DNA from 3 places in the Paeniglutamicibacter cryotolerans genome. Region 2 is predicted to be linked to each of the others. Evidence: riboswitches for the same ligand, from Rfam matches in the RefSeq annotation. Region 2 holds a riboswitch; each other region holds the start of a gene.
What was found. Region 2 has a riboswitch for S-adenosylmethionine ahead of E9229_RS04135 (OsmC family protein). Riboswitches for the same ligand answer to the same signal wherever they lie in the genome.
Positions count from the first base shown of each region.

Region 1: linked by a shared signal. The riboswitch ahead of E9229_RS02475 (cobalamin-independent methionine synthase II family protein) and the one ahead of E9229_RS04135 (OsmC family protein) in region 2 are both predicted to bind S-adenosylmethionine.
Region 3: linked by a shared signal. The riboswitch ahead of E9229_RS09920 (methylenetetrahydrofolate reductase) and the one ahead of E9229_RS04135 (OsmC family protein) in region 2 are both predicted to bind S-adenosylmethionine.

Region 1 covers NZ_JACHVS010000001.1:499,684-504,288, reverse strand. Annotated here, with positions in the region: gene E9229_RS02485 (amino acid ABC transporter permease) at 1-308, opposite strand, end outside; gene E9229_RS02480 (amino acid ABC transporter substrate-binding protein) at 350-1,168, opposite strand; gene E9229_RS02475 (cobalamin-independent methionine synthase II family protein) at 1,341-2,570, opposite strand; SAM riboswitch class I at 2,584-2,691, opposite strand; gene E9229_RS02470 (AEC family transporter) at 2,749-3,675, opposite strand; tRNA gene E9229_RS02465 (tRNA-Gly) at 3,820-3,893, opposite strand; gene E9229_RS02460 (cation:proton antiporter) at 3,995-4,605, opposite strand, start outside.
Region 2 covers NZ_JACHVS010000001.1:851,832-856,436, reverse strand. Annotated here, with positions in the region: gene E9229_RS04145 (phytoene desaturase family protein) at 1-498, opposite strand, end outside; gene E9229_RS04140 (aldo/keto reductase) at 760-1,650, opposite strand; gene E9229_RS04135 (OsmC family protein) at 1,736-2,284, opposite strand; SAM riboswitch class IV at 2,324-2,439, opposite strand; gene E9229_RS04130 (MarR family winged helix-turn-helix transcriptional regulator) at 2,656-3,144, opposite strand; gene E9229_RS04125 (MDR family MFS transporter) at 3,146-4,605, opposite strand, start outside.
Region 3 covers NZ_JACHVS010000001.1:2,140,514-2,145,118, forward strand. Annotated here, with positions in the region: gene E9229_RS09905 (RNA polymerase sigma factor) at 1-260, opposite strand, end outside; gene E9229_RS09910 (class F sortase) at 305-991, opposite strand; gene E9229_RS09915 (DUF4397 domain-containing protein) at 997-1,812, opposite strand; SAM riboswitch class I at 2,289-2,402, shown strand; gene E9229_RS09920 (methylenetetrahydrofolate reductase) at 2,504-3,115, shown strand; partial or broken gene E9229_RS09925 (PLP-dependent transferase) at 3,129-4,260, shown strand; gene E9229_RS09930 (Gfo/Idh/MocA family protein) at 4,236-4,605, opposite strand, start outside.

The DNA of each region.
Region 1 (4,605 bases), 350 kb from region 2:
GCGGCGTAACCGCCCACGTTCAGCGAAAAGGCGATAATGGCGCTGGGCCATGGGCTAAGCGTCACCCCGATGGAGGGCAGTCCGAAGAAGATGACGAAGAGCTGCACCAGCAGCGGGGTTCCACGGATCACCGAGATGTATGCCCGGGCGATGAAGGAAACCAGCTTGTTGGCGCTGAGCCGCATCAACGCCATCAGCAGGGCGATCACCAGGCCGATGGCGAAGCTGGCCAGCGACAGCGGGATGGTGCCCTTGAGCCCGCCCAACACCAACGGACCCAGCGAGCTCCAGAACAGCGTCCAGTCCATTCCCGCCCCTTACGTTGTGGTTGCCGGTTTCGAGCCGGTGGCTACTTGCTGACATCCTCGCCGAAGTACTTCTCGGAGATGGTCTTCAGCGTCCCGTCGGCGGTCAGGTCCGCCAGGGCCTGGTCCACGGCCTTGACCAGGTCGTCGCTGCCCTTGCTGAAGGTCAGTGCGCTCTTGGATGTCTCGGTGGTCTCGGCGGCGATCTTGATGTCCGGGTCGTTCTTGGTCTTCTGCGAGTCCAGGTAGGTCAGCTTGTCGTTGATCGTCGCATCGACCCGGCCCTGCTTCAACAGCGTGATGGCCTGGGCCCAGCCCTCGACCGCCTCGACCTTGGCGCCGCTATCCTTGGCCAGCTGATTCCAGTTGCTGGTCAGCGACTGCGCCGTGGTCTTGCCCTTGAGGTCGGCGAAGGAGGTGATGTCGGTGTTGGAAGCCTTGGTCACGATGACACCGGTGCTGATCGTATACGGGGTGGAGAACAGGTACTTGGCCTCGCGCTCAGGCGTCATGGTCACCTGGTTCGCGATCATGTCGAAGCGTCCCGCGTCCAGTCCGGCGAAGATCGCATCCCACTGCGTTTCCTTGAACTCCGGCTTCACGCCCAGCTTGTCCGCCACGGCCGTGGCGACTTCGACGTCGTAACCGGTCAGCGGGCCGGTTCCACCCTCGTGGAACGAGAAGGGCTTGTAGGTGCCCTCGGTGCCGATAGTCAGCACGCCGGCGTCCTTGACCTGCTGCAGGGTCAGGCCGGCGGCCTCGCCCGAAGCCCCGGGCGTGGCGGGCTTCGATGAGCCGCAGCCGGTGGCTGTGAGCGCTACCAGGGCGGCCGCTGCGGCGAAGGTGAGGAGACGGCGTTTCATGGGGAGGGGGGCCTTTCGTTGGTCAAACGGGTTGGACACGACGCTAACACCCCCGCTGGTGCAGGATAAGAGCTATGTTCCGAAGTGCTACGAAATGCCACGACCGGACGACGCCGAGGCCGCCGCACACAGATGCGTGCGGCGGCCTCGGCGGGTGCTGCTGAAACCGAGATCAGACGATGATCTCGGTGCCCTTCCAGAGGCGCTTGGTGGCCAGTGCGGCGCCGGCGCCCAGTGCCTCGAGCTTGGCCATGGCGATCTGCGGGTGGACGCGGCCGCCGAGTCCGCAGTCGGTGGAGGCAATCACGTTCTCGCGGCCGACCAGGTTGGCGAAGCGCTCGATGCGGTCGGCGACCAGCTCCGGGTGCTCGACCACGTTCGTGGCATGCGAGACGACGCCGGGGACCAGGATCTTGCCCTCGGGCAGTACATGGTCCTCCCAGAGGCGCCATTCGTGCTCGTGGCGCACGTTGCCGGCCTCGAACGAGTACTGGCCGGCGTTGATGCGCAGCACCGGATCGAGGATGTCGGCAAACGGGATGTCGGTGGTGTGCGGCCCGTGCCAGGAACCCCAGCACACGTGCAGGCGGATCCGCTCTGCCGGCAGCCCGCGCAGCGCGTAGTTGGTCGCCTCGACGCGCAGCTCGAGGAACTTCAGGTAGTCCTCGAGGCTCGGCTCCGGGTTGACCTGGTCCCAGGATTCGGCCAGTGACGGGTCGTCGATCTGCAGGGTCAGCCCGGCATCAATGATCGCCTTGTATTCCTCACGCATGGCATCCGCCGCGGCGAAGAGGTACTCCTCGTCGCTGGTGTAGAAGTCGTTGGCCAGGCGCGCGCAGGAGGCGGGGGACAGTGCCGCGAGGAAGCCCTCTTCGGTGCCGGTTGCCGCCATGGCGGTCTTCAGGTTCCTGATGTCCGATGCCACCAGGTCGTGCCCGGTGTAGGTCAGCGGTGCGACGACCTTCGGCTGCGTGGTGGCCTTGCGGTGTGCCAGGATGCCCGATGTCGGATCCGCGTAGGCCTCGGCGAACGCCTGGCGGTCGCGCCGGTCCGGGAAGGACGTCAGTACGACGTTGCCGGGGGTGGAGCGGTTGACCTGGGCATCGGCCCAGCGGTCGACGGTGGTTTCCTCCAGGCCGCCTAGGCGGGCGAAGGAGTAGTTCCACCAGGCGCCGAAGTCGACGGCGGAGGACATGGTGTGTCCGAATTCACCGTCGTTGGGAATGTCGATGCCCAGCTCCCGCTGCTTGGCGACGATTCCGGTGACGGAGGCCTCGAGCAGTTCATGGAACTCGGGCGTGATTCCGTCGCGCTCCTTGGCCGCGTTGGCCGTCAGGAGTGCTTCGGTGCGCGGCAACGAGCCGGCGTGGGTGGTGCGGATACGACTGTCGTTAAAGGACATGGGCAATTGCCTCTTTCCATCGAACCTGGCAGTAGCACCGTTACCGTTTCAGATGCCTCATCGGCGGGGTAGGTTGCTGCGGCTTCATCGATCCAGGTCTCTCGGCCGCTCCGGATGGGTACGAATAATTCCTATCACGGAAGCGATGCGTGTCACTATTTGACGCCGTCGTGTGACCTCAGCCGAGCAGCAGCGGCACCAGCAGCATCGCCGGAAGCGCAATAACGGTGGTCAGCAGGACGGTGTCCTTGGCCAGCGTGACGCCGCGATCGTAACGTGAGGCCGTGACGAAGATGTTCTGGGCGGTGGGCAGTGCCGCCATGATCACGGCGATGAACAGGTCGAGCCCGGTCAGGCGGAAGACGAACGCGGCAATCAGCCAGGCCAGCACGGGGTGCACCACGAGCTTGAGCCCGGTCGCCACCAGGGTGTCGGCCCGCCGTCCGGCGGCCCGTTCCAGCGGCTTGGACCCAACCAGCGAGATGCCGAAGGCGATCAGCATGGCCGGGATCGCGGCACCGGCGATCAGTTCGACCGGATCGGCGACCTGCGGTGGAAGCTTCCAGCCGAACACGGCGACGAGCAGGCCGGCCAGGGATCCGACGATCATCGGGTTCCGGGCCGTCTGTATGAGCATCGTCAGCGGGGTGGTCCGGTGCCGGGAAGTGCTCGCGTCGAGGATGGCCAGGCAGATGGGTGAGTAGACGGCCAGCTGGAAGAGGATGATCGGGGCGGCATGGGACAGGTCCCCGAGAACGTACAGGGCGATGGGTAGGCCGAGGTTGGCCGAATTCACCGTGGAGGCACTCATCGCCCCGATGACTGTTTCGGTCAGGTCGCGTCGCAGCCACCAACGGGTGATCAGCACGAACAGGGTTCCGGTGAGGAACGCCGAGATGGTCGCCACGCCGAGCTGTGGTCCCAGCACTGCCGTGGGGTTCGACGTGGACAGCGTGGTGAAGAGCAGCGCCGGGCTGGCGACGAAGAAGGTCAGCCTGTTCAGAATGAGCCTGGCATCGGGTCCCAGTACACCGGTGCGGCCCACGAAGTAGCCGACGACGATGACTGTCCAGACCACGGCGAATCCCGACAGCACTCCGCCCACGTTTTCGCCTTCCGATCGTTTCACCGAACCATGGTTGCCGAATCGACACTAGCCGCGGCCGGATCCGACGATGTAATCCGGCGACGCGGGTGTCCGGAGGCAAACAAGAATCCGGCCTCCCACGCTGTGGGGGACCGGATCGGTTGGAGCGGGTGACGAGAATCGAACTCGCCTCTCAACCTTGGGAAGGTCGCATTCTACCAATGAACTACACCCGCAATGCCTGCCCCGTCCGCCATTGGCGGCCGGGCGTTCACCAGCATAGCGCACACCCCGGGGCCGGTGCCTAATCGGCGGCCTACCGGCGTGGCGCCGACAGCTAGGGCATGACCGGTGGAGCAGGTTTGCGCTGCTGCCGCGCCACCCACGGCCTGGTCAGTGGTTCAACGAAGCGGGTGGCGATCGGGCCGAAGACGGCCAATAGCAGCACGTAGGCGGTCGCCAGGGCGGCAAGCTTCTCGTTGACGGCCCCCGAGGCGACAGCCAGGCCGGCTATCACGATGGAGAACTCGCCCCGGGCTATCAGCGCGGCACCTGCACGCAGCTGGCCCGGAAGCCCGATGCCCACCCGCTTGGCCGCCCAGACTCCGGTGGCGACCTTGGTCAATGACGTGACGATGGCCAGCAGCACGGCGAGCAGGAGCACCGGGGGAATGGTCCTCGGATCGGTGTTGAGACCGAAGAGCACGAAGAACATCGCCGCGAACAGGTCGCGCAGCGGTTCGAGCACCTTGGCCGCCGAATGTGCCGTCGACCCGGAGATGGCGATGCCCAACAGGAACGCACCCACGGCGGCTGAAACCTGCAACGCGGAGGCTACTCCGGCCACGAACAGCGCGGCGCCGATGAGCTTGAGCAGGAAGTTCTCGCGGTCGTTTGAGTGGATCAGGCGCGAAATCTGCGGACCGAAACGCAGGGCGACCAGCAGCA
Region 2 (4,605 bases):
GGTGGTCAGGGGTTCGGTGATGCTCGGCCACAGCACCTCGGTGAGCCGGCGGCAATCGGAGTAGAACGCGGCGAAGGCCGCCGCTTCGCTCTCGGGGGCGCCGATGGCTGCGAACGACTCGGCGGTTGCCGCGGCGTCCTCGTTGTCGACCAGCAGGCCACGGGTCGGTGCGGCCGGGTTCGGGGTGTAGGAGGAGTACCGGCGGCGGGCCAGTGAAATATTGAGTCCCAGGTCCGTGATGACCTTGGCGGGCAGCAGGCTCACCAGGTAGGAATAGCGTGACAGGTTCGCCTCCAGGCCCTCGAAGGAGCGGGTTGATACGGCGGCACCGCCGAGCACGTCCAGCTTCTCCAACAGGAGCACCGATTGCCCGGCCCGGGACAGGTAGGCAGCGGCCGCGAGGCCGTTGTGGCCACCGCCGACGATGACGGTGTCATACCGGTTCGGGGTCTTACCGGGCGACCCGTTACCGGATTCGACCTGGTGGTGTGCGTTCATCTCGTCTGTGTCCTTTGCTGGGGTGCCCGGGGACTGCCAGATGGCGTGGCCAACGGTAGCCAGTGACCCGTCAGGCCATTTTCGAACCCCGCGAAGAGATGGCGAAAACTGATGCATGAGGGCTGATTGACCGCTCCCGCAAGAGTCTTTGCCCGGGCCGGGTGGATATCTGCCCGCATTTCCCTGAGAGGTGCATCGGCTGGTTGACCCTACGCCCGCGGGGATTCCGCGGGTCAGGGGAGCAGCGGGACCGGGTCGGTGCTAGCTTTTTCCGGCCTCGTATTCCGCGCGCCCGGCCGCGTCCAGGGCGGCAAACGCAGCCTCATCCAACAGCAGCTTGGACGCGCCCAAGTTCTCCTCGAGGTGATTCACGGAGGACGTGCCGGGGATCGGGAGCATGGCTGGGGACCGGTGCAGCAGCCAGGCAAGGGCCACTTGCGAGGCCGTCGCTCCGAGCCGTTGGGCCACCTCGTGCACCACTCCACCGGGTGCAGACAGTGCCCCGGCCGAGATGGGAGCCCAGGGGATGAACGCGATCCCGTGGGCCTCCGCGTAATGCAGGACGTCCTCGGATGAGCGGTCGGTGAGGTTGTAGCGGTTCTGCACGCTGGCGACGGTGAAGTACTCGGCTGCTGTTTCCAGTTCGGCGACGGTGACCTGCGAGAGGCCCAGCGCGCGGACCTTGCCCTCCTCCTGGAGCTCGCGCAGGACGCCGAACTGCTCTTGGACGGGTACCTTCGGGTCGATGCGGTGCAGCTGGAACAGGTCAAGGGCGTCGACCTTGAGCTTGCGCAGGCTCAGTTCGACCTGCTGGCGCAGGTATTCGGCGCGGCCGAGCGGAACCCACTGGTTCGGTCCGGTACGAGTCTGACCGGCCTTGGTGCCGATGCGCAGCCCGGCGGCATAGGGATGCAGCGCTTCGGCGATGATCTGCTCGGAGACGTCCGGTCCGTAGGAGTCGGCCGTGTCGATGAAGTCCACGCCGAGTTCCACCGCGCGGCGGACGGTGGCCAGTGCGGCCGGGCGGTCCTCGGGTTCACCCCAGATCCCTGGGCCGGTGATGCGCATGGCGCCGTAGCCCAAGCGGTTGACCGTGCCGAGGTCCTTGATGGCGAGTGAGGTGGACGGGGAGCTGAGTGTGCCGTGGGTCATGCTTTGGCCAACCGGTGTGACGCCGGGTTTATTCCATCGGAAAACCCGGCGTCACGCCGATGGGTGGCATCGGCTGGGTCGGGCGCTAGTTTTCGGTCACCAGTTCCACGGAAACCGGGGTGGGGTTGGTGAAGAGGTCCAACACCGGGCAGTGCGCATCGACTGCGACCTGGAGCTGGACGTAGCGTTCGCGGGTTTCCGGCCCAGTGACGTTGACCAGCAGGCGGACACCGGAGAAGCCGGCGCGGACCGAACTGTTGATACCGAAGAGCCCGCGCACATCCAGATCGCCCTCGGCCTTGATCTCCAGCGAGTCGATCTTGATGCCCAGCTGGTGGGCATAGAGCCGATAGACGACGACTTGGCAGGAAATCAGCGCGCCGAGCGCGTATTCGACCGGGCTGGGCGCCGAATCGCCGCCAGCCAAGCCGGCCGGTTCATCGACCCGGAAGCCGTGCTTTCCGGCGGTGATATCCGTGGCAACCGAACCCTCGGCTCTGCCGTTGGTGGTGAAAGTCAGCGCCGCGAAGGCCGCGTTGGTGGTTATGCGTTCGCTCCAAGCCGACCCTGCGGCGTCTAGCCTGGCGCTTCGCAGGTTCTCGAGCCCGGTGGGTTCAAGCAGCGTTTCGGACATGGTCTCATTCCTTGGCCTCGTGGCGCATGCCAAGGCATATCGCCATACTTACGCCGGTCCTGATGGTGGCGTCGAATCCTCACCTGGAGCACCCCGCTATGACGAAGGGGGTTGCTGCCCAACCGGCCAGGGCCTTGCGGTGGGGGCTCTTGATTCTGATTTCGATTGTTCCAAGGCGCCGGCACAGGAGGCAATGCCTCTGTCATCTGGGGTCACACTCCGGCTACGCTGCGGCAGCAACCCGGGCGCATGCACGCAGGGTGGACTGAGCACAGGCGAAGCTGCTGCCTCCTGCCCGGATGGCGGATGCCCGGAACCAAAGCGGTCCCGTCCCGGCGCATCTTGCGTCGGGACGGGACCGTGATTTGCCGTTAGCCACTGGACTCGTTGAGTCTGGCCAGTAGGTCCGCGAGCCGTTGGACCTCTGCGAGGTCCCAGGTGGAGAACCGATCATGGAGTAGCTTGCGGGCATGAGCCAGAGTCGCATCGTAGCGTTTGCGGGCCTCGGCGGTCATGTCAACCAGTAGCGCGCGGCCGTCGCTGGGATCGGTGCAACGGGACACCAGGCCAAACTCCTCGAGCTGTTTGATCGTGCGGCTCATCATGGCCTTGTCGATCCGTACCGCCTCGGCCAGGCCCACCTGCTGCATGGGTCCTGACTGGGACAGGATGGTCAGGACCTTGAAGCCCATCGGGTGCAGCTCGGGATGGATGGCCGCAGCCCGGTCCCTGATGCTGGTCCGGGCCTTGATGACCATGGTGCCGAACTGTTTCTCAACTTCCCCGATCGCCTCGGTCAGAGCGGAATCGGAGCCGGCTCCTGCAGCCTGCAGCGAGAAAGGATCGGTCAGGCAGTTCATGCTAGCGGCGTCCCGCTTCCGGACCGACTCCGGGGGTCGAAGCCCCTACGGCTGCTTCGGCGTCGGCCATCAGGATTTCGGTAGCTTCCGACCCCTCGGCGGTTAGTGCCGCTGCGGCGTCGGTCTCTTCGCGCTGGTGCCGGGTCTGGTTGCTCAGTTCCAGGTTCGGCAGGAAGACGATGGCCAGGATGGTGAGGATGCTCAGGGGGGCGGCAATCATGAAGACGTGTGCCACGGCGTCGCCGTAGGCAGACTCGATGATGGTGCGTACCGAGTCCGGCAGGCTGTGGACCGACGGGATGTTGCCGCTAGCCAGCGCCGCGCCCACTTCCTTTCCCTTTTCGCCCAAAGCCGCGATGGCTGCCTGCATGTCTGCGGCCCGGGCGCCCAACAGGTCCACGACCTTGGTGGCCATGAGCGCACCCAGGACCGAAACGCCGACCGTTCCGCCCAGGGAGCGGAAGAAGGCGATGCCGGAACTGGCCACGCCGATTTCGGCGGGGGTGACTGCGTTCTGGACAATCAGTACGAGGTTCTGCATGACCATGCCCAGGCCGGCGCCCAACAGGAACATGTAGACGGAGACGAGGACGAAGTTGGTGTCGAAGTGGATGGTCCCCAGCAGGTAGAGCCCGGCGAGCTGGAGCAGCGAACCGGTGACCATGATCGCCTTCCACTTACCATGCTTGGAGATCAGGGCGCCGGCCACGGTGGAGACGATCAACAGGCCTGCCATCATGGGAATGGTCATCAGGCCGGACTGGGTGGCATTGGCACCGCGGGCCAACTGCATGTACTGGGCCAGGAAGACCGAGGTGCCGAACATCGACACGCCCACTGAGATCGAAGCGAAGACGGCAAGGGTGAAGGTGCGGTTCTTGAACATCGAGAGTGGGATGATCGGCTCGGAGACCTTCAGTTCCACGATGATGAAGGCGATCAGCGCCACGGCTGAACCGAGAACCATCATGATGCTGGTGCTTGAAGCCCAGTCGAACTGCTTGCCACCGAGGGAAACCCAGATCAGGAGAAGCGAGACGCCTGCGGTGAGTAGGACGATGCCTGCATAGTCGATGCTGACCTTGCGCTTGGCCTTGGTGGGCAGGTGCAGGGTCTTCTGGATGAGAATGATGGCGATGGCGGCGAACGGCAGTGCTATGAAGAAGTTCCAGCGCCAGTTGATCGAGTCGGTGATGAAGCCGCCGATCAGCGGGCCGCCCACGGTGCCCAGGGCCATGACGGCACCAAACAAGCCCATGTACTTGCCGCGCTCACGCGGAGAAATGATATCGGCCATGACGATCTGGCTCAGCGCGGTCAGGCCACCGGCGCCCAGGCCCTGGAAGACGCGCATGGTGATCAGCATGGAAGTGTCCTGCGAGAACCCGGCGATGGCCGAGGCAACCACGAAGATGACCAGTGAGAGCTGCAGCAGCACCTTGCGGTTGGACAGGTCGGCGA
Region 3 (4,605 bases), 1.3 Mb from region 2:
TAGAGGTCGTGGATCTTGTTTCGGGTGATCCCGACGAGCCACGTTCCCAAGGCTCCGCGTTCGGCGTCAAAGCTCGATCGGGACCGCCACGCAGCAACAAAGACCTGCTGGGCGATGTCTTCGGCGTCTTGTCTGTTCTGCGCTGCACGAAGCGCCAAGGTGAAGACCAGAGGTGCGAAGCGCTGATAGGTGGTCCGCATAGCTTCCGGTTCGCCGGCAGCGAAGGACCGGCCGAGCGCCTCGACGTCTTCCGGATCCATCCCCGCTTCCCCCTTTGCTGCCGCCCCGGTGCACTCCAAGGAGACTATCCCGCGGGCACAGCTGTGACAATGATGTTGTCGTCGTAGCTCTGCCGTTTCTGATCCCAGCGTCCCCCGCAGGTAAAAAGCACCAGTGTGCGCTGCCCGTCCCCGGTGAAGTACGGATCGAGGTCCAGGCTTGTCTTGTGGAGCTGTTCCACTTTCGTCACCTTCCAGTTGGTCGTGGCTCCCATGGCGTCGGTGATCTCCATGGACTGTCCCACTCGTGATGAACGTAAGTCATAGAGCGGGCCGCGTGGGGTCGGGATCGATCCGGCATGTGCAGCGATGATGGTGTTCCCCGTCGGTTCGGATGGGGCGGCGGAATATCGGTACCAGCCGGCGACTGCTGCGTCATCGGGAATTTCCATGGTTCCGTCGGGTGAAACACCTACCCCGATGGTTCTCATGTCTGCCCCGATTCCCGGGTAACGGATCCGGGAAGGACCGGGAAGGGATCGTTGCGCAGCCGGTGCCGATGAGTCATGGACCACCACCCCGGCAGGTGCTCCTGCGGGCTCGGGTGTCGGCGTCGTTCGCAGCCCGGGGGAGGGGGACGACGACGCCGACACGCTGAGGGCGACGGACTCGTGGGGGACGAGCGGGCCGCCAAGGATGGTCGGGGACGCACTAGATGTCGCGCCCCCGACCACGATCAGGGCTACCGCGGCGAGGCCGGGAAGCCGGTTCATGATGCCTACTTTCGGTTTGTTGCCGGACGCAGCTTGCGGCCGAAGACAGCTACGCCAGTTAGCAGGAGCGCACCCAACCCGACGAGCATGCCCTGTGCAGCTCCGCCGTCCTTGACTTCGGCGGTGCCGGTCGGTACTCCTGCCGGTGCTGAGCCGAGACCGGCGATCGATTGGGTGCCCAGCGCCAGGTTCTTGTCCGTCAGGCTGCCCCAGGCATAGACGATCGTGTCGGAGCCTTCCGTGACCATGACATCAGCGGGGCCGATCACCGGCTTGGTGGTGCCGGTGGCAGCGACCGAGGCCGAAACGGTGCCTGCCGGCAGGTCCAGTTGTGCCTGCTTGGGATTCATCAGATCCTTGATCACGGGCTTGCCGCCTGCCAACACGTCGACGGCTGGGGCGGCCGCAATGTGGCGTACGATCAGCCGTCCATCACCCGCGGCGATCTTGGAAATGTCGTTGGTGAAGAGGGTCGCGGTAGGTTTCCCGGCTGCCGTGAGGTGTGCGGCTGCGGTGTAGTTCTTGCCTGCGGCAAGCTTCAGATCCACCGGTCCGATGGCGGGGGAGCTGTCGTCCTTGGCGTCTGCGGCCGTGATGGCCACGGTGTAGGTTCCTGCTGCGAGCTTGAGCGGACCGGCCAGGTCTCCTGGCTTGAAATCATCAAGTGTCAGCTTGCCATTGACATAGACATCGACCTTTAAGCCGGGAACGCCGTGAAACACGGAAAGTTGTGCGTCGTCTGGTGCTGCGTACCCGGGTGCCACTCCGAGTCCGAGTAATCCGAATCCTGCAATGGCGGCGATGATCGGTGTCCTGCGCATGGTTTTTCCTTCCAGATGCCCCAACCAGAGGGGTCGGTGTGTGTGATATCCCTTACTTCCCCCAATGGGTTCTCTTTGGATGCAGTTAATGTGAAAACTCTTTTCATCGATACTTTTCGGGCACCCATTCGCCAGCTGAACAGAAGCGTCCGCCCGATGCCTGAGTGTGACGGCGAGAGGCGATCTTCGTTGACGGACGGGCTGGATGTACCTGAATGAGGAAGACCGGGCGTTCGCTAACGGTTCCCCGCCGACCTCAACCGGAGGCGGCCGCCATGAAATTCTTCCGGGTGCCGCTTGAGTGCCCGGATATGCCACCGATCCGAACGTCGAGGGCAAATGAATGCTTAACAATTGTTTGGACCGTAGACGCATGGGGGTCTCCGCCGCTTCATATTTCTCCGCATGGGGCTATGTGACCAGCGGACTGACTCGATGTTGTGCCGTGCATCCATTTGGGTTTTAGATGAATTCATCAACCATCAAGAGCGGCTGAGAGATCTGGCTCGTTGACGCCGCAGCAACCATCCCAGAACCCCGGATAACAGGGGTTCATCACGGAACGGTGCTAACGCCAGGACCGATGGAGTCGCATCAGCGTCCCTTTCAGTGAGCGCTCCGGCATGTCCCGGAAAGCCCTGGCAGATGCCGCATAACGGTGCCTCCCTCGTCTACCAGCGAGGAGCAACACATGAGCATGACACTGTCGACGGCCCTGCCGTCGCTGTCCTACGAGTTATACCCGCCGGCCAGCGCTGCGGCCGCGGAGGACGCCCACCACAGCATCGTCGAACTGGAATCCACCGACCCCGACTACGTGTCGGTCACCTATTCCGGCACCGAAGCCCGTCGAAAGGCATCGCTTGAACTGATCGGGCACCTGATCAACAACACCCGGTTGCGTCCGCTGGCCCACCTGACCTGCGTGGGGGAGGACCGGGCCTCGCTTGAATCCCTGGTCCAGCACTTCGTCTCCATTGGTGTGCGTGGCGTGCCGGCACTGCGCGGCGACCTGCCCAGGGAACCTGGGGCTTGGCGCAGGGAGCTTCCCTTCGCCCGCTACCTGGTCGAACTGATCAGGGACGTCGAAGCCCGCAACACCGCCGCGCTGGGGGCCGGACGCCTGGCCATCGGCGTCGCCGCCTACCCGATGCGGCATCCCGAGTCGCCTTCCTTCGAGCACGACGTCGAGGTCCTGCTGGCCAAGGAACGCTCGGGGGCGGACTTCGCCATCACCCAGGTGTACTTCGATCCGCTCGACTACACCGGGCTGGGCGTCGCCGCCTCGAAGGCAGAAGTCTAGGAAGGAACCGGACATGGGCGCCACGCAGGGCTTCAACACGCTCGCCATCCACGCGGGCCAGGAACCGGATCCGCTGACCGGTGCGGTGATCCCGCCGATCTACCAAACCAGCACGTTCATCCAGGACGGCATCAACATGCTGCGCGCCGGGCACGAATACTCGCGCGGTTCCAACCCGACACGCAACGGGTTCGAAATCCAGTTGGCAACGCTCGAGGGTGGTGCCGCGGGCTTCGCCTTCGCCTCCGGGATAGCCGCCGAGGATGCGCTGCTGCGGGCGCTTTTGGGCCAGGGCGACCACATCGTGCTCGGTGCCGACGGCTATGGCGGGACCAATCGACTAATCAACCAGTTGCATTCTCGATTGGGCATCACCAGCACGCCGGTGGACATCACCGATCCCGCAGCCGTCGCTGCCGCCGTGCGGCCCGGTGAAACTGCGCTGCTCTGGGTGGAGACGCCCTCCAACCCGATGCTGGGCATCGCCGATGTGGCGGCGTGGGCCCGGATCGCCCACGTTGCCGGAGCGCTGCTGGTCGTGGACAACACCTTTGCCTCGCCCTACCTGCAGCGACCGCTGGCACTGGGTGCGGACCTGGTGGTCCCCTCGACCACCAAGTACATCGGCGGACATTCGGATGTGCTCGGCGGCGCCGTCATCGTCGCGGAAAAGCAGTTCAGGGGCCAGTCCCTGGCCGAGGCCATCGGCTACCAGCAGTTCGCCGCCGGTGCCGTCGCCGGACCGCAGGACAGCTACCTGGCATCGCGGGGACTCAAAACCCTGGGCCTGCGCATGGAACGGCACTGTTCAAACGCGCAGGCGCTGGCCGAATGGCTGCAAGAACAACCCGAAATCGAGACGGTGCTCTACCCGGGGCTTCCCGGCGGCCAGGGTCTTTGCCGAGGCCATGACGCTGTTCGCCCTCTCGGTCTCCCTCGGCGGGGTCGAATCGCTTGCCTGCTACAGCGCTGAAATGACCCATGCATCGGTGCAGGGAACGGCGTTGGCCGTCCCGGCGGACCTGGTGCGGCTCTCGGTGGGAGTCGAGGACCTGGCCGACCTGCGGGCCGACCTGCTCATCGGCTTGGCCGCGGCCCGGGAGGCGTCGCCGGTGCGGGTTCAACGCATGGCATCGTTCCTGTAGGTCAGGCCCAGCTGCGCGCGGGCACCGTCAAACAGCGCCATCGTCGCGACGGAGTGCTCCCACGGGATGGTGGGGGACTGCAGCAGCCCCTCCTGCACGCAGCGGGTCGCCTCGCGGAACTGCCAGACGTAGTTCTTGCCGATCGGTTCGAAGGACTCCTCGCGGTAGGCCCCACCCTGCGGGTGGACCTCTAGCCGGCTCGGGTTGTGCAGCGGTGCGCCGGTGCGCAGCCAGCCGCCGGTGCCCACCACAGTGGCCTGGCGCGGGCCGGAACCGGTCAGCGAGAGCATCAGCTGGGCGTGCTTCGAACCGGGGTAGCTCAGCGTGAGTGAATCCTGGGAGTCG